Regions from separate parts of the Vibrio sp. Vb0667 genome, predicted to be linked through region 2. Evidence: predicted binding sites of a transcription regulator. Region 2 holds the regulator's gene; each other region holds the start of a gene.
The links. The regulator MetJ, encoded in region 2, represses methionine synthesis genes. The targets are predictions, from matches to a motif close to TTAGACNTNTANANGTCTAA.
Positions count from the first base shown of each region.

Region 1: metH (methionine synthase) is a predicted target of MetJ. The motif match lies at 2,227-2,246, and genes of this name have one in related genera.
Region 3: R8269_RS17760 (MetQ/NlpA family ABC transporter substrate-binding protein) is a predicted target of MetJ. The motif match lies at 1,628-1,647, and genes of this name have one in related genera.

Region 1 is NZ_JAWPOL010000043.1:23-4,315, forward strand. It holds gene R8269_RS21870 (cation:proton antiporter) at 772-2,103, opposite strand; gene metH (methionine synthase) at 2,295-4,293, shown strand, end outside.
Region 2 is NZ_JAWPOL010000029.1:46,653-50,945, reverse strand. It holds gene bfr (bacterioferritin) at 1-404, shown strand, start outside; gene R8269_RS19475 (malic enzyme-like NAD(P)-binding protein) at 611-1,888, shown strand; gene metJ (met regulon transcriptional regulator MetJ) at 2,002-2,322, opposite strand; gene R8269_RS19465 (O-succinylhomoserine (thiol)-lyase) at 2,548-3,708, shown strand; gene R8269_RS19460 (bifunctional aspartate kinase/homoserine dehydrogenase II) at 3,724-4,293, shown strand, end outside.
Region 3 is NZ_JAWPOL010000023.1:37,684-41,976, reverse strand. It holds gene R8269_RS17770 (SIMPL domain-containing protein) at 1-212, shown strand, start outside; gene R8269_RS17765 (hypothetical protein) at 436-711, shown strand; gene R8269_RS17760 (MetQ/NlpA family ABC transporter substrate-binding protein) at 806-1,609, opposite strand; tRNA gene R8269_RS17755 (tRNA-Ile) at 1,865-1,940, opposite strand; gene rpoD (RNA polymerase sigma factor RpoD) at 2,096-3,958, opposite strand; gene dnaG (DNA primase) at 4,058-4,293, opposite strand, start outside.

The DNA.
Region 1 (4,293 bases), on a different contig from region 2:
CGGGTTCGAGTCCCGTCCACTCCGCCACTTATATTAAGCCTCAGTCGAAAGACTGGGGCTTTTTTCGTTTTGGTTACCTGACTTACCTTAAACCCACTCTCATATTTAAATCTTGCATCTCGAGTTACACTACCCTCTTCACATGGTTTTAATACGTCGTGAACGAGCTAGCACGTAACTCTGTGCCTTAGTCTTAGTCTTATTCCGATACCAAGCTCTAACCAAAGCTCCTTTTATTCGATATTAGAAAATCTAGTTATGTGACAGAGTTTAATTGTTTGAAGTGTCGCTTGTTTCTAATTTGAAAATAGGATGACTTTGAATACAAGTTTAGTCTCACTGAGATCAAGAGGGAGGGGGCTAAATTTCTGTTAAGGCTTTGATCTACTGAATGCTAGCTCAGTTTTATCTTGATGAGGTTGCTAACCTGTTTGGGTTCTGAACGCAATCACCCTAAATGTCTCTTTCTCATAAAAATACAAACTCGCTCATTGCTAAGTATTGTGGAAGTTTAGCTTTGATGTTTGCGAGGAGCCTATATTGCCAAGGGAAGAGAAGTGATACAGATGAAAATGGGTAAATTAAAAGGCTCGTCTATGAATACTATCTATCGGCAATAGTTAGTATCTATGAAAATGTAGCGTAGCGATTCTTAGTATATTTGAAGGTATATCAAAGAATAAGGAGCATTAGTCCTTGAAGGGGAGTCTGAAAATTAGTTATGAAAAAAGCAGCTAGGTAGCTGCTTTTTATTTATTAAGTTACGTGTCTTTAAGAGTCCAATGGCTCCGTATGTTCCGGAGTGGTTATTGCTTGGTTATTCTCTTCCATCTTCTTCTCTTCTGCTTTTGCTTTTTCAATCATTGGAGTGATTGTTGAGCCTTGAATGAGGATAGAGAAAACAACGACGGAGTAGGTCATTACAAGAATAATCTCTTTTACATCGATTAACTTATCTTGAATCACCCAAATACCAGATGGAATAGAAAGTGCCATCGCTAGTGCTAGGCCTCCGCGTAAACCGCCCCACGTCAAAATACGCACTGACCATGGATTATATTTTCTGTAACGTTTAAAGCCTATGTAAGAAAGAAATACACTTAGATAGCGAGCTGCTAGTACAAGAGGGACTGAAATAGCCATCATGATCCAGTCTTCTTTGTGGAATTCAAATAGCAGCATCGACATGCCGATCAGTAGGAATAACACGCCATTCAAGAACTCATCAACAAGCTCCCAAAAATGGTCAAGGTGATCTTCACTCTCTTTTGAAAAGCCAATAAAGCGTGTCCAGTTGCCAATCATAATACCGGATACAACCATCGCGAGTGGGCCTGATACATGGATGTATTCAGCAAATGCGTAACCTGCTGTTGGGACACCAATGGTAAGTAACAATTCCATTGAGTGATCATCGGTGGCACTGATCAAGTAGTGGAATAGCAAACCGAGGACGAAACCATATGTGATACCACCGATAGCTTCTTGGATGAAGAGTAAGGTGACACTACCTACAGTTGGTGCCTCAGTGCCAAATGCAATCGTAAATAGAGTGACGAAGATAACCAAACCGAAGCCATCATTGAAGAGCGATTCTCCTTCAATCTGAGTGGAGATACGTTTAGGAGCATCTAGTTTTTTCACAATAGCCAATACAGCGATTGGGTCAGTTGGCGATATTAGAGCACCAAATAGTAAGCAGTAGACCAAATCAAATTGGATGCCAATTAACTGACAAAACCCATACAGCGCAAATCCAATAAAGAACGTAGAAAACAGTGTAGCTCCAAGGGCTAAAACAGTGATCTCCCACTTTTGATCTTTAAGGTTCGGGAGTTTGATGCCTAGTCCACCAGCAAATAGTAAGAAGCCAAGAATGCCTTTGAGCAAGAAATCTTCGAAGTTAATCCTTGTGACCGTCTCCGTCGCAATTTCGGTGAGATGGAACCAGTTGTTTTGACCCGCAATTAAGATTAGAAGTGAAAGCACCATTGAACCTGCGGTAATCGCAATGGTGGTTTGCATCTTTCCTATCTTGCTGTTTACAAAAGCAATTAGCATCGCAGCTGCGGATAGAAAACATAAAGTATGATAGACCGACATAGAGCTCTCTATTTGTAACATTTTATGAATGGAATTCTCGGCTGATGCTGCTTAAATAGCAAACATTTTTTCGTGATTATTTTGTAAGTTAAGAAGGAGATAAAATAATCATTAATTCCACGTTTAGACGTCTAGACTCCTGAAGTTTGTGTGATAGGATGGAAAGATAACTAAAGGAATGAGGCTGTACTGTGGGAAGTAACGTAAGACAACAGATTGAAGCTCAATTGAAGCAACGTATTCTTTTGATTGATGGTGGTATGGGAACCATGATTCAAGGGTACAAACTTGAAGAGCAAGACTATCGAGGAACGCGCTTTGCGGATTGGCATTGTGATCTAAAAGGTAACAACGACCTGTTGGTTCTAAGTCAGCCTCAACTTATCAAGGAAATTCACGCTGCATATTTAGAAGCGGGTGCAGATATTCTTGAGACCAACACTTTTAACGCAACAACCATTGCGATGGCTGACTACGAGATGGAAAGCCTAAGTGAAGAAATTAACTTTGCAGCTGCCAAGCTTGCACGTGAAGTTGCAGACGAATGGACCGCAAAAACACCCGATAAACCACGTTATGTCGCAGGGGTTTTAGGGCCGACAAACCGAACTTGTTCTATTTCTCCTGATGTAAATGACCCCGGATATCGAAATGTTTCTTTCGACGAGTTAGTTGAGGCTTACTCTGAATCGACTCGAGCGCTTATTAAAGGTGGTTCAGACCTTATTCTTATCGAGACCATCTTCGATACGCTTAACGCTAAGGCTTGTTCATTTGCTGTTGAAAGTGTGTTTGAAGAGATGGGTATTGAGTTACCTGTGATGATCTCGGGGACTATTACTGATGCTTCCGGTAGAACATTATCCGGTCAAACCACAGAAGCGTTTTACAACTCATTACGTCATGTTAAACCGATTTCGTTTGGTTTGAACTGTGCACTTGGCCCGGATGAACTGCGTCCTTATGTTGAAGAGCTCTCTCGTATATCAGAATCTTTTGTTTCCGCTCACCCAAATGCTGGGCTTCCGAATGCATTCGGCGAATACGATTTGTCGCCAGAAGATATGGCTAAGCATGTTAAAGAGTGGGCTCAAAGTGGCTTTTTAAACTTGATTGGTGGGTGTTGTGGTACAACTCCTGAGCACATTCGCCAAATGGCACTCGCGGTTGAAAATATCGCCCCTCGTCAATTACCTGAACTTCCCGTTGCTTGTCGCTTGTCTGGCTTAGAGCCGCTCGCGATTGATAAAGACTCTTTATTTATCAATGTCGGTGAGCGTACGAATGTAACCGGTTCTGCGCGTTTTAAGCGCTTGATTAAAGAAGAGCTGTACGATGAAGCGCTCGATGTGGCTCGTCAACAAGTTGAAAATGGCGCTCAAATTATCGATATCAACATGGATGAAGGCATGTTGGATGCACAAGCTTGTATGGTTCGCTTTTTAAACCTTTGTGCGTCAGAACCTGAAATCTCAAAAGTACCAATCATGGTTGACTCTTCCAAGTGGGAGGTTATTGAAGCCGGTCTTAAGTGCATCCAAGGCAAAGGCATTGTTAACTCGATCTCTCTCAAAGAAGGCAAAGAGAAATTCGTTGAACAAGCTAAGTTGATCCGCCGTTACGGTGCGGCTGTGATTGTGATGGGGTTTGATGAGATTGGGCAAGCAGATACACGTGAGCGCAAAGTAGAAATTTGTACCAACGCTTACCGAATTCTTGTTGATGAAGTGGGCTTTCCACCAGAAGACATCATTTTTGACCCAAACATTTTTGCCATTGCTACGGGGATCGAGGAGCATAATAACTACGCGGTGGATTTCATTGAAGCCGTTGGCGATATCAAACGTGATTTACCACATGCGATGATCTCGGGTGGTGTTTCTAACGTCTCATTCTCTTTCCGTGGCAATAACTATGTACGTGAAGCGATTCACGCGGTGTTCCTCTACCACTGTTTTAAAAATGGTATGGATATGGGGATTGTGAATGCGGGTCAGTTAGAAATCTACGATAACGTGCCTGAAAAATTGCGTGAGGCTGTGGAAGATGTCGTTCTTAACCGTCGTGATGACGCCACTGAGAGATTGTTAGATATCGCGGCGGAATATGCAGGCAAAGGGGTAGGTAAAGAGGAGGATGCCTCTGCACTTGAGTGGAGAACTTGGCCTGTTGAAAAGCGCTTAGAGCACG
Region 2 (4,293 bases):
ATTTTCTTCACGCCCGAATGTATAAAGACTGGGGCTTAAAGCACCTAGCAGACAAGGAATATCACGAATCTATCGATGAGATGAAGCATGCCGATCATCTAATTGAGCGTATTTTGTTCCTTGAAGGCCTACCGAACCTACAAGATTTAGGTAAGTTGATGATTGGTGAAGATACCAAGGAAATGCTCGAGTGTGACTTAAAGCTTGAAATGGCGGCTATTCCAGATTTAAAAGATGCGATTGCCTACGCTGAAGACATTCGAGATTATGTGTCTCGAGATCTCTTCCAAGATATTCTTGAAGATGAAGAAGAACATGTTGATTGGCTAGAGACGCAACTTGGCTTGATTGAAATGTCTGGTATTGAGAATTATCTCCAAGCGCAATACGTGGACGAAGAGTAACGATACTTTCTAAGTTTGCATACTCCAATAATAGTAAGAAGAAAGAGCACCTGACTCGAAAATCGGGTGCTTAACCCCGTTATCTGGTCTAATCTCTTTTATTATCGGCTTTTTAAGGATATTGCTCGCAATCTTGCCTATGAAGTTTGATTTCTATCCGATAGAATTTATGCCCCCTTACCTAAAAATAAAAAAGAGAAACGTCCATGTCTGAAGACAACCACCAAGCAGCCACTCCAGAAGAAGAACATCGCCAAAAAGCATTGGATTACCATGCTTATCCAACTCCAGGAAAGATTGCTGTCGAACTGACAAAGCCTGCGGAAACGGCGGGTGATCTTGCCCTTGCATATAGCCCTGGTGTTGCAGAGCCAGTGCGTGAAATCGCACAAAACCCGGATAACGTGTACAAGTACACTGCAAAAGGGAACATGGTTGCTGTTATTTCTAACGGTACCGCTATTCTAGGTCTAGGTAACCTAGGTCCACTTGCATCTAAGCCAGTGATGGAAGGTAAAGCGTTACTGTTTAAGCGTTTTGCAGGTCTTGACTCTATTGATATTGAAGTTAAGCACCGCACGATCGATGAATTTGTTGATACTGTTGCGAGCATTGCAGACACTTTTGGCGGTATCAACCTTGAAGATATTAAAGCACCAGACTGTTTTGAGATTGAAAAGCGTCTGATTGAACGTTGTGATGTACCAGTATTCCACGATGATCAACATGGTACTGCTATTGTAACGGCAGCGGGTATGCTGAATGCAATCGAACTTCAAGGTAAGAAACTTGAAGATTCAACAATTGTTTGTCTTGGCGCTGGCGCTGCCGCTGTAGCGTGTATGGAGCTTCTGATCAAATGCGGCGCAATGCGCGAAAAAATCTACATGCTAGATCGCAAAGGTGTGATTCACACTCGTCGTGATGATCTTAATGAATATAAGCAGCTATTTGCGAACAATACAGATAAGCGCACACTAGAAGACGTGATTGAAGGTGCAGATCTGTTCCTAGGTGTATCTGGTCCAAACCTATTGCCAGCGGAAGCGTTGAAGTTGATGGCAGATAAGCCAATCGTATTCGCATGTTCTAACCCGGATCCTGAAATCAAGCCGGAACTTGCTCACGCAGTTCGTGATGACTTGATCATGGGTACTGGCCGTAGTGATTATCCTAACCAAGTTAACAACGTATTGTGTTTCCCATTCATTTTCCGCGGTGCTCTTGATGTGCGTGCAAGTGAAATCAATGATGAAATGAAACTTGCAGCCGTTGAGGCGATTCGTGAGCTAGCAAAAGAGCCTGTACCTGAAGCCGTATTGAAGGCTGCCGGTGTTGATAAGCTAGAGTTTGGTGCGGACTATATTATTCCAAAACCAATGGATTCACGTTTGCTACCACGTGTTGCAAAAGCGGTTGCTCAGGCGGCGGTTAATTCAGGTGTAGCTCGTATCGAGATGCCTGAAAACTACATGGCAGAGTAATATATCTTTCAGATGTGATACACAAAAAATGGGACGCTATTGCGTCCCATTTTTTATGTCATCCATTTGGCTCGAGGCAAGAGTTATTACCTGAAACCTTTTATCAGGCTTTTTTATTCTTCGTCGAATGACTCAAATTCGATGCCCATTTCCGTCATCAGCGCTTTTACTTCTGTTGGAATATCATCAGGACGGTCTTTACGAAGGTCTTCATCTGTCGGAAGTGGCTGACCTGTGTACGCGTGCAAAAATGCCTCGCATAGCAATTCGCTATTGGTTGCATGGCGTAAGTTATTGATCTGACGGCGAGTACGCTCATCAGTTAGCACCTTTAAAACTTTTAGCGGGATAGAGACGGTAATTTTTTTTACTTGTTCGCTTTTTTTGCCGTGCTCTGCATATGGGCTAATGTATTCGCCATTCCAGTCAGCCATTGCACACCTTCATTTATGTAATCGGTTAAAAATAATTTAGGTGCTGATTTTAGCTGCATTTACCGCCATAAGCAAAGACATATAGACGTCTAGAAGTGTTGACGTCTCATTTTTTGACGAGTAAAGTGAACATAACAGCAAAGGAAGCGTGTTGATCACTTTATGTTACTCATTAGATATAGCGCATTCCTATTTAGAAGTCATTACCCGTGAAAGGATACACCCATGAGCACTCGCAAACCTGCGACCATTGCAGTACGCACTGGTATTGAATCAGACAGCCAATATCATGCTGTCGTTCCACCTATTTATCTTTCCACTAACTATGGTTTTCCTGCTTTTGGTGAAGTGCCCAAGTATGATTACACACGATCTGGTAATCCAAACCGCGGACTGTTGGAAAGTGCGCTATCTGAACTTGAGTCTGGAAAAGGAGCGGTTGTTACTAACTGCGGTACGTCGGCATTAAATTTATGGGTTTCCGCTTTTCTCGGCCCAGATGATCTCATTATTGCTCCTCACGATTGTTATGGTGGTACCTATCGTCTTTTTAATACCCGAGCTAACAAAGGCGATTTTAAGGTTCAGTTTGTCGATCAATCAGACGAACAGGCTTTAGATGCTGCATTGGCACAAAAACCAAAACTCATTTTGCTAGAAACTCCGTCAAACCCTCTGGTTCGCGTAGTGGATATTGCAGCTACTTGTGAAAAAGCGAAACAAATCGGCGCGTTAGTTGCGGTGGACAATACCTTTTTGACACCCGTGTACCAAAAACCTTTAGAGCTAGGTGCGGATTTTGTTATCCACTCCACAACAAAGTACATCAACGGTCATTCGGACGTAATTGGTGGAGTAATCATCACCAACACAGAAGCGCATGCAGAAGAGCTTGCATGGTGGGGTAATTGTATTGGTGCAACGGGCACACCTTTCGATAGTTACATGACACTGCGAGGTATTCGTACGCTTGCTGCTCGTATGAGAGTACATGAAGAGAGCTCACAGCAGGTACTAGCTTACCTACAGAAACAAGCGTTAGTTAAAACTATCTATCATCCAAGCCTGCCGGAACATCCAGGTCACGACATTGCTAAAAAGCAGCAAACGGGCTTTGGCTCTATGTTGAGTTTTGAGTTTGCTGGTTCGTTTGAGCAGTTAAAGGTGTTTGTGAAAGAGCTCCAACTGTTTTCATTAGCAGAGTCATTAGGTGGTGTAGAAAGTTTGATTTGCCACCCAGCATCTATGACGCACCGTGCAATGGGTGAGGAGGCGCTGGCGGAGGCTGGGGTCTCTCATCAACTATTGCGTTTGTCTGTCGGTTTGGAAGATGCACAAGACCTCATCACAGATTTAGAACAAGCGTTCGCTAAAGCTACCCAGTAATAGGAGACGATAACAATGACTGTACAACGTCAGCTGCATAAGTTTGGTGGCAGTAGCTTAGCAAACCCAGAATGCTACTTACGCGTTGTGGGTATTCTCAAGGAGTATTCGACAGAAAATGATCTTGTGGTCGTATCTGCTGCAGGAAAAACCACTAACCGCTTGATTGAGTTTTTGGAAGGGTTAAGTAAAGATGGCCGAATTGCGCATGAAGCGCTTCAAAGCTTGAGACAGTTCCAAACTGAGCTAATAGAAAGCTTGTTGGAGAGTGAAGCAAAAGAAGAGCTGTTAGCTTTATTACATGATGAGTTCAGTACTCTCTCGGAACTGACTGCACCACTCACTAATGCGCAAAAAGCTGCGGTACTGGGACACGGAGAAGTATGGTCTGCTCGCCTATTGGCCGCGTTATTATCTCAACGTTCTATCCCTGCGGTTGCACAAGATGCACGAGCGTTTTTACGTGCAGAAGCGGGAACTCAACCAGAGGTTGATCGCGCTCGTTCATACCCTTTAATTAAAGAGATCCTCGCGCAGCATAACCATAAACGTGTGGTAATTACTGGCTTTATGGCTCAGAACGAG
Region 3 (4,293 bases), on a different contig from region 2:
AGCTGAATGATGTGAAGCCAGACATGATCGAAGAAGCGACTAAGAATGCGCGTGAAGTGGCTGAGAAATTTGCGAAAGACTCACAGAGTTCACTGGGTAAGATCAAACGTGCAACTCAAGGGCAGTTCTCGATTTATGACCGAGACAGCAACACGCCTTACATTAAGAAAGTACGAGTGGTATCGACGGTTCAATATTACTTATCTGATTAAAGTTGCGCTCATATAGCCAATAGTTGGTCGTTCCATCACCCTCTGTTTGTAGAGGTATCTATGCTCTGTGATAGGGAAATCAGTCTTCGCTGACGCTATATACAAGTACTTTTTTATAAAACTAAGTTCTTAACAGTGATGAGGTGAGTTTGATAATAATCAAGCTCACTTGTTTCTTATGAGCGTAAGTTAGTATGACTTATTGCTAGAAGGAATTAGTATCATGGCATACAAGCACTTTGTTAGAGAACTACTGGGTTTAGCGATTGTTGTCTCTGTCGTCTTTGGTGTATTAGGCGTGATGTTAGAGCTCTTTGCACTGACGGCACTTTGGGAGCATCAGCAAACGATAGCCGATGTTTTCTTCCATGAATCTCTCTACTTCATCGTATTTTTAATCCCACCATACTTCCTCTGGAAGTTGATTAACCGCCCTGAATTGGTTTCTGCTGACCAAGCTTATTTGGCAATGAAGTTAGAAGCTGAAAGTCGACAATGAGTCAATTTAGTGAGTAATGAAAAGAAGAGGCTATGAGAAAACATTAGCCTCTTTCCTATCTGATTAGTGAGCAAAGTATTCGTTGCTTTATTGATTAAAAAGCTGCTTCTATTGTGCCTTTGAACGTACGATCGAGGTAATCACGAATTGCTTGAGATTGGTAAATAGAAACGAACTTTTTATACGCTTCATTATTTTTGTCTGCGTCACGAGTAGCGATGACCATGACGGCCAGCGGTGCGTCTTTTGCTTCAAGATAGATACTTTGTTTCTTCGGATCTAAACCAGAAGACATTACGTAGTTCATTGTAATCGCAGCCGCGTCCACATCATCTAATGTTCTTGGTAGCTGAGCGGCATCTACCTCGACAAATTCAAATGATTTTGCGTTTTTTGTGATATCAGTTAGGGCGGCTTTATGGCCAACACCCTGTTTCAGCTCAATTAAACCTGCATCGGCGAGTAGCAACAGACCACGACCACCGTTGGTAGGGTCATTTGGAAGCGCTATACGTGCATTGTTTGGAAGCTCTTGCAGTGAGCGATACTTATTAGAATAAAGCCCCATACGCATAAGAATGGACTGACCAATTGATACTAATTGGGCGTTATGGCTACTGTTGAAGTTGTCTAAAAATGGCTGGTGCTGATAGCTATTAATATCGATGCTACCATCGCTAAGAGCGGCATTAGGTGTCACGTAGTCAGAAAACTCAATGACTTCGACATTCAAACCTTGCTTCGCAGCCTCCTTCGCTACCGCCTCGACTACTTGTGCATGTGGTCCAACTGTCGCGCCCACTTTAATGACAGAGTCATCTTTTTCTCCACAAGCGCTTAAGCCGACTACTGCCGTGAGAATCAAAGCTAGTTTCTTTAAGTGACCAATACTTTTCATTGTAGCTCCATTTTTGCTTTAGACGTCCATACGTTTATATGTCCATCCTATCAGAAGTTGTCTGAGGGTCAATGGTTTAAATCACGAGCAGACATTTTGTTTCTATTGCTCGTATAGAAAGCCAGATAATAGTTAAAGAAGAGGGGAAGAGGAAAAGCTATTACGAGGTTAGTGACGAGTTACCGCAACTGTACCCAAAGATATAAGATACAAAAAAGGCGTAGTAGGTATTAACCTGCTACGCCTTTCGAAATATGGTGGCCCCTCGCAGACTTGAACTGCGGACCAATCGATTATGAGTCGACTGCTCTAACCACTGAGCTAAGGGGCCTTGATAGGACAACGATTATAGGGGAAGCGTTGCAAGGTGTCTAGATACCAACTAGGGCAATTGCGCTTAGTTTTTATCCACTTAGAACAGTAGATAATAAAAAAGGTGACCTAAAGTCACCTTTTTTGATTTCTAAAAGCTTATATGCGCTGCGATTATTCGTCTAGGAAGCTGCGCAGAGTCTCTGAGCGGCTTGGGTGACGAAGTTTACGTAGTGCTTTTGCTTCGATCTGACGGATACGTTCACGAGTAACGTCGAACTGCTTACCAACTTCTTCTAGAGTATGGTCAGTGTTCATGTCGATACCAAAGCGCATACGAAGTACTTTCGCTTCACGTGGCGTTAGACCTGCAAGCACGTCTTTTGTTGCCACTTTAAGGCTAGTTGCTGTTGCAGAATCTAGCGGAAGTTCTAGCGTTGTATCTTCGATAAAATCACCTAGATGCGAATCTTCGTCGTCACCGATTGGTGTCTCCATTGAGATAGGCTCTTTAGCGATTTTTAGAACTTTACGAATCTTGTCTTCTGGCATTTGCATGCGCTCTGCCAGTTCTTCCGGTAGTGGCTCGCGACCCATCTCTTGCAACATTTGACGAGAAATACGGTTTAGCTTGTTGATCGTTTCGATCATGTGTACCGGGATACGAATCGTACGTGCTTGGTCCGCGATTGAACGAGTGATTGCCTGACGGATCCACCACGTTGCGTAAGTCGAGAACTTGTAACCACGACGATATTCGAACTTATCTACCGCTTTCATCAGACCGATGTTACCTTCCTGGATCAGATCCAAGAACTGTAGGCCACGGTTGGTGTATTTCTTCGCGATAGAAATTACAAGACGCAAGTTCGCTTCAACCATCTCTTTCTTCGCACGGCGAGCTTTTGCTTCACCGATAGACATACGACGGCTGATGTCTTTAATGTTCTGTACGTTTAGAGAAGTCTCTTCTTCAATCATTTTTAGCTTAGCGATTGAACGACGGATTTCTTCTTCGTTACGTTTGATCTTTTCAGCGTATGGCTTGTCTGAAGCAAGAACTTCATCCAGCCAAGCTTCACTTGATTCATTACCAGTGAACAGCGCGATGAATGATTTCTTCGGCATTTTGCCGTATTCAACCACTGACTTCATGATCAGACGCTCTTGTGTACGAACGCGATCCATAGCAGTACGCAGTTCATTCACTAGGTGATCAAACTGTTTAGGCGTTAGACGAAACTCGCGGAATACGTCTAGCATCATTTCATTAGCAACGGTTGCTTTCGGGCTGTTATAGCCGTACTCGTTGATTGCTAATTGAAGATTTTGATAGGTGCTGCGTAGTTGGTTGAATTTCTCTAGCGCTAATTCAGGATCGATACCTACATCTTCTTCAGAATCATCTGAATCGTCATCGCTATCTTCGTCGTCATCAACGTCTTCATCGTCTTCTTCTTCTAACTGAGATTCAGTCAGTTCAGAACCGATGTGTGTTGCCGTTGGTGCAGCGGTGTCGTCAGCATCTGGATCTACAAAACCTGAAATTAGGTCTGTAAGACGTAGTTCTTCAGCTTGAACTTTGTCAAATTGCTCAAGAATGTACGGAATTGTGCCTGGGTATTCAGCAACAGACGATTGAACTTGGTTAATACCTTCTTCAATACGTTTTGCGATGTCGATTTCGCCTTCGCGAGTTAGAAGTTCGACAGTACCCATCTCACGCATGTACATACGTACTGGGTCTGTTGTACGACCAATCTCACTCTCTACGCTAGAAAGTGCAGCGGCTGCAGCTTCGGCTGCATCTTCATCGGTAATATTTGTGTCATCGTTCAGTGCTAAATCATCAGCATCAGGAGCAGTTTCTACTACCTTAATGCCCATGTCGTTGATCATCTGAATGATGTCTTCTACCTGTTCTGAATCTACGATTTCAGCAGGTAGGTGGTCATTTACTTCGGCGTAGGTCAGATAGCCTTGTTCCTTGCCTTTAATAACAAGTGACTTTAGCTGTGACTGCGGATTGTGATCCATAGACGGTATCCAACTTCGTAATCTGGTGAAGGAATCAGTATGCGAAATGCAAACCACTTACTATAACAAATTAAATCGTTGCTGACTAATTAAACAGGGTTACGCTTTTAAATCTAGCATAAGTGCTAGCAGCTCCCTTTTCTCTTCGGCTGATAAACCGACACTTCTTGCTTTGGCCTGCAGGTTTTCAATTTGTTTTTCTACGCACTGGGCAATAATTTTATCCAGTGAGTCTAAAAAGATTTCTTCTTGGTTGTCCTCATCGAGTGGAATGTCCCAACTCGCGAGACGAGACAGAAGGGTCTCATTTTGGCTGTTTCGCCAATGCTCTAATA